DNA from 3 places in the Kitasatospora sp. NPDC005856 genome. Region 1 is predicted to be linked to each of the others. Evidence: riboswitches for the same ligand, from Rfam matches in the RefSeq annotation. Region 1 holds a riboswitch; each other region holds the start of a gene.

Region 1 (3,269 bases):
TGGGCTGGTCACGGGCCCAACGATAGGCGGCGCAGGTGAAGCACGGACAAAGACGGCCCCAACCCGTGGGGCCGTCTCCGGTCCGCGGGGCCGTCCCGGCGCCGGTTCCTCCGGCGCGGGAGGGCGGGTCCGCTCAGTGCCGGACGGCGCGCCGGGAGAGCGGGGCGAGCGCCCAGGTGACCAGGGCGGGCACCAGGAAGGCGAACAGCGAGGCGGAGGTCCACTCCTGCGGGGTGAAGTGCAGCGACTCCTGGGCGGAGGTCCAGAAGTCCGTCCACCAGTCGGCCACCTTGGTCGGCGCGATGAACTGGTAGACCGCGAAGCCCAGCGCCCACGGCAGCAGCATCAGCCAGCGGGAGGGGGCGTCGGCGGAGAGGTTCCAGCCGCGCCGGCCGGCGCCGAGGAAGTAGTCCACCGCGAGCACCGCCAGCAGCGGCACGAACACCGAGCCGATCAGGCCGAGGAAGCCGTAGTACGTGTCGGTGAACTCGTCGATCTGCAGCGCCAGCACGGTGGTCAGCGCGCCGATCGCGCCGGAGAGCACCCGGCGGTCCACCTTCGGCAGCAGGTTCTGCACCGACATCGCCGTGGAGTACACGTTGGCGAAGGACTGGTCCGTCTCGCGCAGCACCAGCACCAGCAGGAACAGCCAGCCGGCCCAGACCCCGAGGAAGGAGTCGAAGATCCGGGTCGGGTCGCCGTCCGACTGCAGCAGCGCCATCAGGCCGAGCACGTAGCACCAGACCTGGGCGATGGTGTAGCCGGAGAAGCTGCCCCAGAACGCCGAGCGCGGGGTGCGCGAGTGCCGGGTGTAGTCGGCGGCCAGCGGGACGAAGGAGACCGACACGGCGATCATCGCGTCGGTGGCGCCCAGGAAGCCGTGCCAGTTGCCCGCCCCCGGGTCCGGCACGCCCTGGCGGCCCAGCTGGACGGTGAAGTACACCATCGCCACCGCGACCGCCCCGGCCACGAAGCGGCGCAGCACCGCGATCGAGCCCAGCGGCCAGATCGTCAGCGCGGTGGTCAGCGCGCCCGCGAGCAGGACGAACAGCCAGCGGTAGCCGGTGGTGTGCGCGACGGTCTGCGCGCCCGCCGAGATGGTCAGCAGCTCGAACACGCCCCAGCCGATGCACTGCACGATGTTCAGCACCGTCGGCAGGTACGACAGCCGGGTGCCGAACAGCCCGCGCAGGTTCGCCATCGCGGGGGCGCCGGTGCGGGCGCCGATCAGCGAGGCCACGCCGAGCATGGCGGTGCCGACCGCCGTACCGACGGTGATCGCGGTCACCGCGGCGGCCAGCGACAGCTCGCTGCCGGGGGCTCCGAGCACGGTGGCGGCGGTGGAGAAGCCGATCAGGCTGACGCCCAGGTTCATCCAGAGCGCGAAGTGGTCCCGGAACCGCAGCGTGCGCGGCGGCTCGGTGTCCAGGACCAGGGGTGCTTCGACGTGGTCGGGGCGTTCCAGGACGGCGGTCGCGCCCGAAGAAGAGGATGGCGAAGCAGGCGGCATGGCCGATACTCCCTACGCCGGCATTACCCGGACAGGTTCCGGCGGTCAGCGCCCCCTCGAACGTCCGTCACTCGTGTGGCGTACGGTCGACATGCGCACTCTCAGCCTGGTGGGTCCAAGCTCCCGCGTGTCAGTTTGGAGCGACAGGCTAACCGGCACGGGGCCGAACGCCCAAGGCCGAGGGCGTGCGGTCCGCATCGCGGGACGCCCGGCGGGGGAGGGGAGCCTCGGCCGTCGGTACCGGCGTCGGTGCAGGTGCAGGAGCCGGTTCGCTGCCGGTGCGGTGTCGGTGTCGGTGCCGGCTAAGGATTCTTATGAGTTCTTCAGAGGGGTCCTTACGGCAATCGAATCGTCAGTGCGAAAAACTATGGTCCTTGGTTCTGCCAGCTATGGAGGTCGTCCGTGAGCACCGAGCGCGAGGTTGGGCCCACCGGGCCGCAGGGGGAGCAGCCCGCGGGCCTGGGGGCGGCCGAGTCCGCTTCCGAGGGCCCCGCTCAGGGCGGGCACAAGCCGACCATGGCCTTCCGTCGGGTGCCCGAGCCGGAGTCGGGCGCCGTCGAGGCCGCTGTCGTCGAGGCGGCGCCGCCCGTCGACGCCGTCGCGGCCGAGGGTGTCGCGGCTGAGGGCGTCGTGGCCGGGGGCGTTCCGGCCGAGGGCGGGCACAAGCCCACCGTCGCCTTCACCAAGGTGCCCGCACCGGAGGCCCCCGCCGCGCCCGTGGCGCCCGCCACGCCGGCCGCCGAGGAGCCGGCCGTCGACCCGGCCACCGGCTACATCGACGCGCCGCCGCCGGTCCTGCCGCCCGCCCCGCAGGCTCCGGTGGCCCCGGCCGCCGCGCCCGCCGCCCCGGCCCTGCCGCCGGCCGGCAACCCGTACACCACCCCCACCCACGGCGTCCCGGCCGCCGGTGCGCACGAGGGGTACGGCGCCGCTCCGGCCGTGCCCGCCGCCCCCGCCGCCCACGGCCACCACCCCTTCGGGGCCGGCCAGCCGCTCGGCGGCTGGGGCCCCGCCCACGACTCCACCTCCGGCGGCGCGGGCTACCCCGGTGGCCCGGCGGGCCCGCTCGGCTACCCGGCGGACCACTCCGGCGGTCCGGCCGGCCCCGGCGGCCCGCGCAAGAAGCGCGGCGGCCTGGTCGCCCTGATCGCGGCCGTCGCGCTGGTCGCCGGTGTGGCCGGCGGCGCGCTCGGCGTGAGCGTCGCCGACCGCGCCGAGAGCAGCAGCTCCGCGAACGACCACCGCAGCACCACCGTGCAGGCCAGCGACACCCAGAAGAACGAGCCCGCCCCCGGCTCGATCGCCGCCATCGCGCAGAAGGCGCTGCCCAGCGTCGTCACCATCAAGGCGCAGGGCAACGGCGAGTCGGGCACCGGCACGGGCTTCGTCTTCGACACCGAGGGCCACATCCTCACCAACAACCACGTGGTCGCGCCCGCCCTCAGCGGCGGCAAACTGACCGTCAAGTTCGCCGACGGCACCTCCTACGGCGCCTCGGTGCTGGGCCACGCCGAGGGCTACGACGTCGCCGTGGTCAAGATCGACAACCCGCCGAAGAGCAAGCTGGCCCCGCTGCCGCTGGCCGACTCCGACAAGGTCAACGTCGGTGACGCCACCGTCGCGATCGGCGCGCCGTACGGCCTGGAGTCCACCGTCACCAGCGGCATCATCAGCGCCAAGGACCGCCCGGTGGCCTCCGGCGACGAGACCGGCTCGCAGGCCTCGTACATGAACGCCCTGCAGACCGACGCCTCGATCA
Region 2 (3,269 bases), on a different contig from region 1:
GCTTGCCGTGCCGACGGCAGGCGTCGGCGAAGACCTCCAGGGCCTCCAGCTCCTGCCTGGCCTCCAGACCCTTGTCCCGCAGCTGGACGACGTCCACCCCGCCCGCCAGCGCCGCGTCCAGGAACTCGGCGAGGTCGCCCTGCTCCCGGCGGGCGTCGGTGCACAGGTAGAGCCGGGCATCGGCCAGCCGGGTACGCAGCGTGTCCGCCGCCATCAGATCAGCATCGCCTGGGCGCGGCGCTTCACCTCGGTGCCGCGGTTCTCCCGGAGCGCCTGGATGGGGCTGCCGGGCAGCGACGGGTCCTCGGTGAAGAGCCACTCCAGGATCTCCACGTCGTCGTACCCGCAGTCCCGCAGGACGGTCAGGGTGCCGGACAGGTGCTTGACCAGGCCCGGGCCGTCGATGAACGCCGCCGGGACCTGCAGCGACTTGTTCGGCCCGCGCCGGACGGCGATCAGGCCGCCGTTCTTGACCAGGTCACGCACCTCGGTGACCCGGACCCCCCACTGCTCCGAGATGTCGGGCAGGTACATCCAGTCGGTGACCAGGGCTTCAATCTTGCTTTCGATCTCACTCACGTCACCAGACTGCCACCTTCACGGCCCACCGCGCACCAGGCACTACCCCGCGACGGCCGCCTTCAGCGGCACCGCCGGGTCGCCCGCCCGGGCCGGGTCCAGGGCCGTGCCGCGCTCGATCAGCTTCCGCCCCTGGGCGAGGTCGCGCGGCCGGTCCACGGCCAGCAGCGCGCTCGGCACGCCGTCGCGCAGCCAGAGCACCGACCAGTCGGCCTCCCCGGGGGCGCCGCGCCACAGCACCTCGTCGCCCTCGGCGTGCCGGCCGGCGTACTGGACCATCCGACCGAACTGCTCGGACCAGAAGTACGGCACCGGGTCGTAGGCCGGCGCGTCCGCGCCCAGGACGGCGGCGGCCACCGCCGCGCCGGACTGCAGGGCGTGGTCCCAGTGCTGGACGGCCAGCCGGGCCCCGGCCCGGACCGAGGGGTAGCTGACGCAGTCGCCCGCCGCGAACACACCGGGCACCGAGGTGCGCAGCCGCCCGTCCACCACGACGGCGCCGGTCGCGTCCAGCTCGACCCCGGAGCCGGCCAGCCAGCCGGTCGCGGGGCGGGCCCCGATGCCGACCACCACCTCGTCGGCGGGCAGGTGCGAGCCGTCCGCCAGCAGCACCGCGCCCGGCTCGACGGCGGCCACGCCGACCCCGCAGCGCAGGTCGACCCCGGCCCCGGCGTACCAGGCCGCCATCGCCGAGCCGATCTCCGTCGGCAGCGCGCCGGGCAGCGGCGCCGGGCCGGCCTCGACCACGGTCACCTCGCAGCCCGCCGCACGGGCCGCGGTGGACACCTCGGCGCCGATCCAGCCCGCGCCGACCAGCACCAGCCGCAGCCCGGGGCGCAGCAGCGCGCGCAGCGCCAGGGCGTCGTCCAGGGTGTGCAGCAGGTGCGCGCGCTCCGCGCCGGGCAGGGCCCGCGGTACGGCGCCGGTGGCGATCACCAGCGAGCCGTACGGGAGGTCGCCGTCGTCGGTGCGCAGCACGCCGGGGGTGAGGCCGGTGGCGCGGCGGCCGGTGAGCAGCTCGATGCCGAGCCGGTCGTAGTCGATGTCCAGCGCGGTGGAGTCGGCCTTGCCGAGCAGCACGTCCTTGGAGAGCGGCGGCCGGTCGTACGGCGCGTGCGGCTCCTCGCCGACCAGCACGATCCGCCCCTGCCAACCGCCCTGCCGCAGCTTGAGGGCGCACTGCGCCCCGGCCAGCCCGGCTCCGACGACGACCACCTGATCCGTTCCGCTCAGCTCTGCCACGCCCGTCACTGTACTCAGCGCCACGCGGGTGCCCACAGGCCCGTCCCACCCCTCGTACGGGCCTTCGGCCGGGCCGACCCCCGGCGTTATGGTGGGGACACCACACGGGAGCCCGGCGTACCGGGCTGAGAGGCGGGCTGACACGGCCCGCGACCGTCCGAACCTGATCCGGGTCATACCGGCGAAGGGAGCAGAGCAGCTTTGTCACGCTTGCCATCAGACGGCCGCGCCGACGTGCTGGTGATCGGCGGGGGCATCATCGGCCTCGCCGTCGCCTGGCGCGCCGCGCGGCGCGGCCTGCGCGACGTGGTCGTGGTCGACCCCACCCCCGGCGGCGGCGCGGCCCGGGTCGCGGCCGGGATGCTCGCCCCGGTCACCGAGCTGCAGTACGGCGAGGAGCCGCTGCTGCGCCTCGGAATGGCCTCGAACGAGCGGTACGCGGCCTTCGCCGCCGAACTCACCGAGGCGAGCGGCGGCCTGGACACCGGCTACCGCCGCTGCGGCACGCTCGCCGTGGCGCTGGACTCCGACGACCGCGAGGAACTGCGCGAACTGCACGCCTTCCACCAGCGGCTGGGCCTGGACTCGGCCTGGCTGACCGGCCGGGAGGCCCGCAGACTGGAGCCGATGCTCGCGCCCGGCGTGCGCGGCGGCCTGCACGTGGCCGAGGACCACCAGGTGGACGGCCGCCGGCTGCTCCGGGCCCTGCTCGTCGCCTGTGAACGCGCCGGGGTCGCGATCCGTCCGGCCGAGGCCGTCGAGCTGCTGGTCGAGGACGGCCGCGCGACCGGCGCCCGGCTCTCCACCGGGGACCGGGTGGGCGCCGACCGGGTCGTCCTCGCCGCCGGCCCGCACAGCCACCGGCTGCCCGGCCTGCCCGAGGGGGTGCTGCCCGCGATCCGCCCGGTGAAGGGCCAGGTGCTGCGCCTCCGCGTCCCGGACTCCTACCGCCCGTTCCTCTCCCGCAACGTCCGTGCCGTCGTCCGCGGGCAGCACCTGTACCTGGTGCCGCGCGAGAACGGCGAGCTGGTGATCGGCGCGACCACCGAGGAGCAGGGCTACGACACCACCGTCACCGCCGGCGGGGTGTACGAACTCCTGCGCGACGCCCACGAATTGGTCCCGGGGATCACCGAACTCCCGCTGCTGGAGACCTCCGCCGGGCTGCGCCCCGGCTCACCGGACAACGCCCCGCTGCTGGGCCCGACTTCGCTGCCCGGGCTGGTCGCCGCCACCGGCCACTACCGCAACGGCGTGCTGCTCACCCCGGTGACCGCCGACCTGGTCTCCGAGTACCTGGCCACCGGCGAAGTCCCGGACCTCGCAAGGCCGTTCACGCCCACCCGGTTCTCCCCCGACCACTCCACCACGAAGGCCTCCGCATGACCGAGATCGCCCCGAACGAGATCCCCCCGGACGAGATCGCCCTGACCGTCAACGGCGAGCCC
Region 3 (3,269 bases), on a different contig from region 1:
CCTCCGTGGTCACACCCGTCGCTTGCAAAGAGGTAGACCCCGGCCGCCCCGGAAACTCATCGCTCCCCGCGAAGATTCTTCGACGACTTTTCCCCGCGACCGACGAACGGGCCCGGAACACCCAGGGCCCGAACCGGGCGGCCGGTCCTGACGCGACGACCGAGCGCCGCCCCGACTGACGTGGGGCGGCGCTCGGTCGTGACCTGTCAGTCGGCCAGCGGGAGGTAGACCCGGTTGCCCTGGGCGGCGAACTCGGCCGACTTCTCGGCCATGCCGGCCAGGGCCTCGGCGTCGAACTCGGTGTTCACGGCGGTGGAACCGTCGCCGTGCTCGTCGCGGATCTTCTGGGAGATCTTCATCGAGCAGAACTTCGGGCCGCACATCGAGCAGAAGTGCGCGGTCTTGGCGGGCTCGGCGGGGAGGGTCTCGTCGTGGAAGCTGCGGGCGGTCTCCGGGTCGAGGGCCAGGTTGAACTGGTCCTCCCAGCGGAACTCGAAGCGGGCGTCGGAGAGGGCGTCGTCCCAGGCCTGGGCGCCGGGGTGGCCCTTGGCCAGGTCGGCGGCGTGGGCGGCGATCTTGTAGGTGATCACGCCGGTCTTGACGTCGTCCCGGTTGGGCAGGCCCAGGTGCTCCTTGGGGGTGACGTAGCAGAGCATCGCGGTGCCCCACCAGGCGATCATCGCGGCGCCGATGCCCGAGGTGATGTGGTCGTAGCCGGGGGCGACGTCCGTGGTCAGCGGGCCGAGGGTGTAGAACGGCGCCTCGTCGCAGATCTCCTTCTGGAGATCCATGTTCTCCTTGATCTTGTTCATCGGAACGTGGCCCGGGCCCTCGATCATCACCTGGACGTCGTGCTCGCGGGCGATCCGGCCGAGTTCGCCGAGGGTCTTCAGCTCGGCGAACTGCGCCTCGTCGTTGGCGTCCGCGATCGAGCCCGGGCGCAGGCCGTCGCCGAGCGAGAAGGTGACGTCGTACGAGGCGAGGATGGAGCAGAGCTCCTCGAAGTTGGTGTAGAGGAAGTTCTCCTGGTGGTGGGCCAGGCACCAGGCCGCCATGATCGAGCCGCCGCGCGAGACAATGCCGGTCTTGCGGCGCGCGGTGAGCGGGACGTAGGGCAGCAGCACGCCGGCGTGGACGGTCATGTAGTCGACGCCCTGCTCGCACTGCTCGATGATGGTGTCCCGGTAGACCTCCCAGCTCAGCTCCTCGGCCTTGCCGTCCACCTTCTCCAGGGCCTGGTAGAGCGGCACGGTGCCGATCGGCACCGGGGAGTTGCGCAGGATCCACTCGCGGGTGGTGTGGATGTTGCGGCCGGTGGAGAGGTCCATGACGGTGTCGGCGCCCCAACGGGTGGCCCAGGTCATCTTCTCCACCTCCTCCTCGATCGAGGAAGTGACGGCGGAGTTGCCGATGTTGGCGTTGATCTTCACCAGGAAGTTGGTGCCGATGACGGCCGGCTCCACCTCCGGGTGGTTCACGTTGACCGGGATGACGGCCCGGCCGCGAGCCACCTCGGCGCGCACGTACTCGGGCGCGAGGCCCTCGCGCAGCGCCACGAACTCCATCTCCGGCGTCACCACGCCCCGCTTGGCGTAAGCGAGTTGGCTGACGGCGACGCCCTCGCGACCGCGCAGCGGGCGACGCGGACGGCCGGGGAAGACGGCGTCCAGGTTGCGCAGGTTCCCGCCGCGCGGCGAGGTGTGCTTGATCCCGTCGTCCTCGGGGCGCGGCTCGCGGCCGTCGTACTCCTCGACGTCGCCGCGCTGGCGGATCCAGGCGTCCCGCAGGGCGGGCAGACCGCGCCGCACGTCGGGCTCGAAGGACGGGTCGGTGTACGGACCGGAGGTGTCGTACAGCGGGACGGTCCTGCCGTTGGTGAGCTGCACCTCGCGGTACGGAACGCGCAGGTCGGGGCGCGATCCCTCGCGGTGGGCCTTGCGCCAGGCCGGAGTCGGATAGCCGGTGCGCTCGCTGCTGGGGGCGCCCTGGACAGACTGCGGCTGTGCTTCGAACGTGGTCATCTGACCTCTACTCCCTACGCCGGCATTACCCGGTCAGGTTCCTGCGGTCGACGCAGCCGTCGGTCCGTCCGTCGACGTCCCGTTCAGCGTCCTCTCAGCCCGGTGCTCCGAGCTCCCGCGTCGCAGGCGGTGTTGCCTGCACACGACGCCCAACACCGTAGCGAGCGGATCGCCGCAGGTCCAGAGCGCCCCACCCCCACCCGGCCGCCACCCGGAGCCTCTGCGCCCTCGGCCGTCCCGTTGGCCCGCCGGCCCGGCGTCGGAGAACGGCCGAGGCCCGGCTCCCCTGTCGGGGGGCCGGGCCTCAGGGCGGCGTTACGGGGTGGCGGGTCAGCTCTTGGCGGCCTTCTTCACCAGGACCACCACGGCGGCCGCGATGCCGACCACCACCAGGAGCTTGATCACGATCGAGAGCAGTGCGCCGACGACGCCGAACACGAAGGCGACGATGTTCCAGGCCAGCACCAGGACCAGCACCGGGATGACGATGTTGCGCACCCAGGAGGGCAGCGACTTCCAGAGCTCAGCCATGTCCGTTCCTCTTCTCCCCTCGGGGCGGCCGCCGTCCGGTGCCGCGTCCCGCTTGCTTTCGGTACTTCGATCGTACGGTGGCGGGAGTGCCGGAACGAGGCCCGGCGGCCCGGAGAGAACCCCGAGATCACCCCGACCCCGACCCCCCGGGTGACCCCCGAGAATTCCTCCGGCGGCGCACAACCCCCGGCGCCGCGGAGCGTCCAACCAGTGCCGGGAGAAAGCCCGTCCCGGCACCATCGACCAGGGGGGAACCTGATCATGCGGGCCAGAACAGCCGTATCCACAGCCGCTCTCGCGGCGCTCAACCTCACCGTCGCGGCCCTCGCCGTCGTCCCGGCGACCGCCGCTCCGGCGGCCGTGACCGCCGCCGCCGACGTCACCGCACCGGCCGGGTTCGTCGGGATGTCCCCGACCCGGATCCTGGACACCCGCGACTACAGCCAGGTCCCGGCGATCCGCACCGTACGCCCGGTCCAGGAGGGCCAGTACTACTCGACCCCGCTCGCCACGTTCTGCCGCAGCCACCCCCCGCAGAACTGCACCTCCGTCGTCCCGTCCGACATCACGGCCGTGGTGGTCAACGTGACCGTCACCAACCCGACCGCCGACGGCTTCGTCTCGCTCCTCCCCACCGCCGGTCCGCCGGGGACCAGGCCCGCGACCTCCAGCATCAACTTCAAGGCCGGCCAGACGGTCTCGAACCTGGTCACGGTC

Evidence for each region. Region 1 has a riboswitch for thiamine pyrophosphate ahead of ABZ449_RS26755 (cytosine permease). Riboswitches for the same ligand answer to the same signal wherever they lie in the genome.
Region 2: it holds a riboswitch for thiamine pyrophosphate, as region 1 does, so the genes downstream of both, thiO (glycine oxidase ThiO) here and ABZ449_RS26755 (cytosine permease) in region 1, are expected to answer to the same signal.
Region 3: it holds a riboswitch for thiamine pyrophosphate, as region 1 does, so the genes downstream of both, thiC (phosphomethylpyrimidine synthase ThiC) here and ABZ449_RS26755 (cytosine permease) in region 1, are expected to answer to the same signal.

Annotation. Positions count from the first base shown of each region.
Region 1 is NZ_JBEXWT010000052.1:27,113-30,381, reverse strand. It holds gene ABZ449_RS26760 (glycerophosphodiester phosphodiesterase family protein) at 1-12, opposite strand, end outside; gene ABZ449_RS26755 (cytosine permease) at 134-1,510, opposite strand; TPP riboswitch at 1,503-1,647, opposite strand; gene ABZ449_RS26750 (trypsin-like peptidase domain-containing protein) at 1,913-3,269, shown strand, end outside.
Region 2 is NZ_JBEXWT010000100.1:19,811-23,079, reverse strand. It holds gene thiE (thiamine phosphate synthase) at 1-214, opposite strand, end outside; gene ABZ449_RS36045 (Rv2175c family DNA-binding protein) at 214-579, opposite strand; gene ABZ449_RS36040 (FAD-dependent oxidoreductase) at 622-1,830, opposite strand; TPP riboswitch at 1,916-2,028, shown strand; gene thiO (glycine oxidase ThiO) at 2,032-3,207, shown strand; gene thiS (sulfur carrier protein ThiS) at 3,204-3,269, shown strand, end outside.
Region 3 is NZ_JBEXWT010000053.1:49,413-52,681, forward strand. It holds gene thiC (phosphomethylpyrimidine synthase ThiC) at 207-2,021, opposite strand; TPP riboswitch at 2,016-2,150, opposite strand; gene ABZ449_RS27150 (DUF5326 family protein) at 2,352-2,552, opposite strand; gene ABZ449_RS27155 (hypothetical protein) at 2,814-3,269, shown strand, end outside.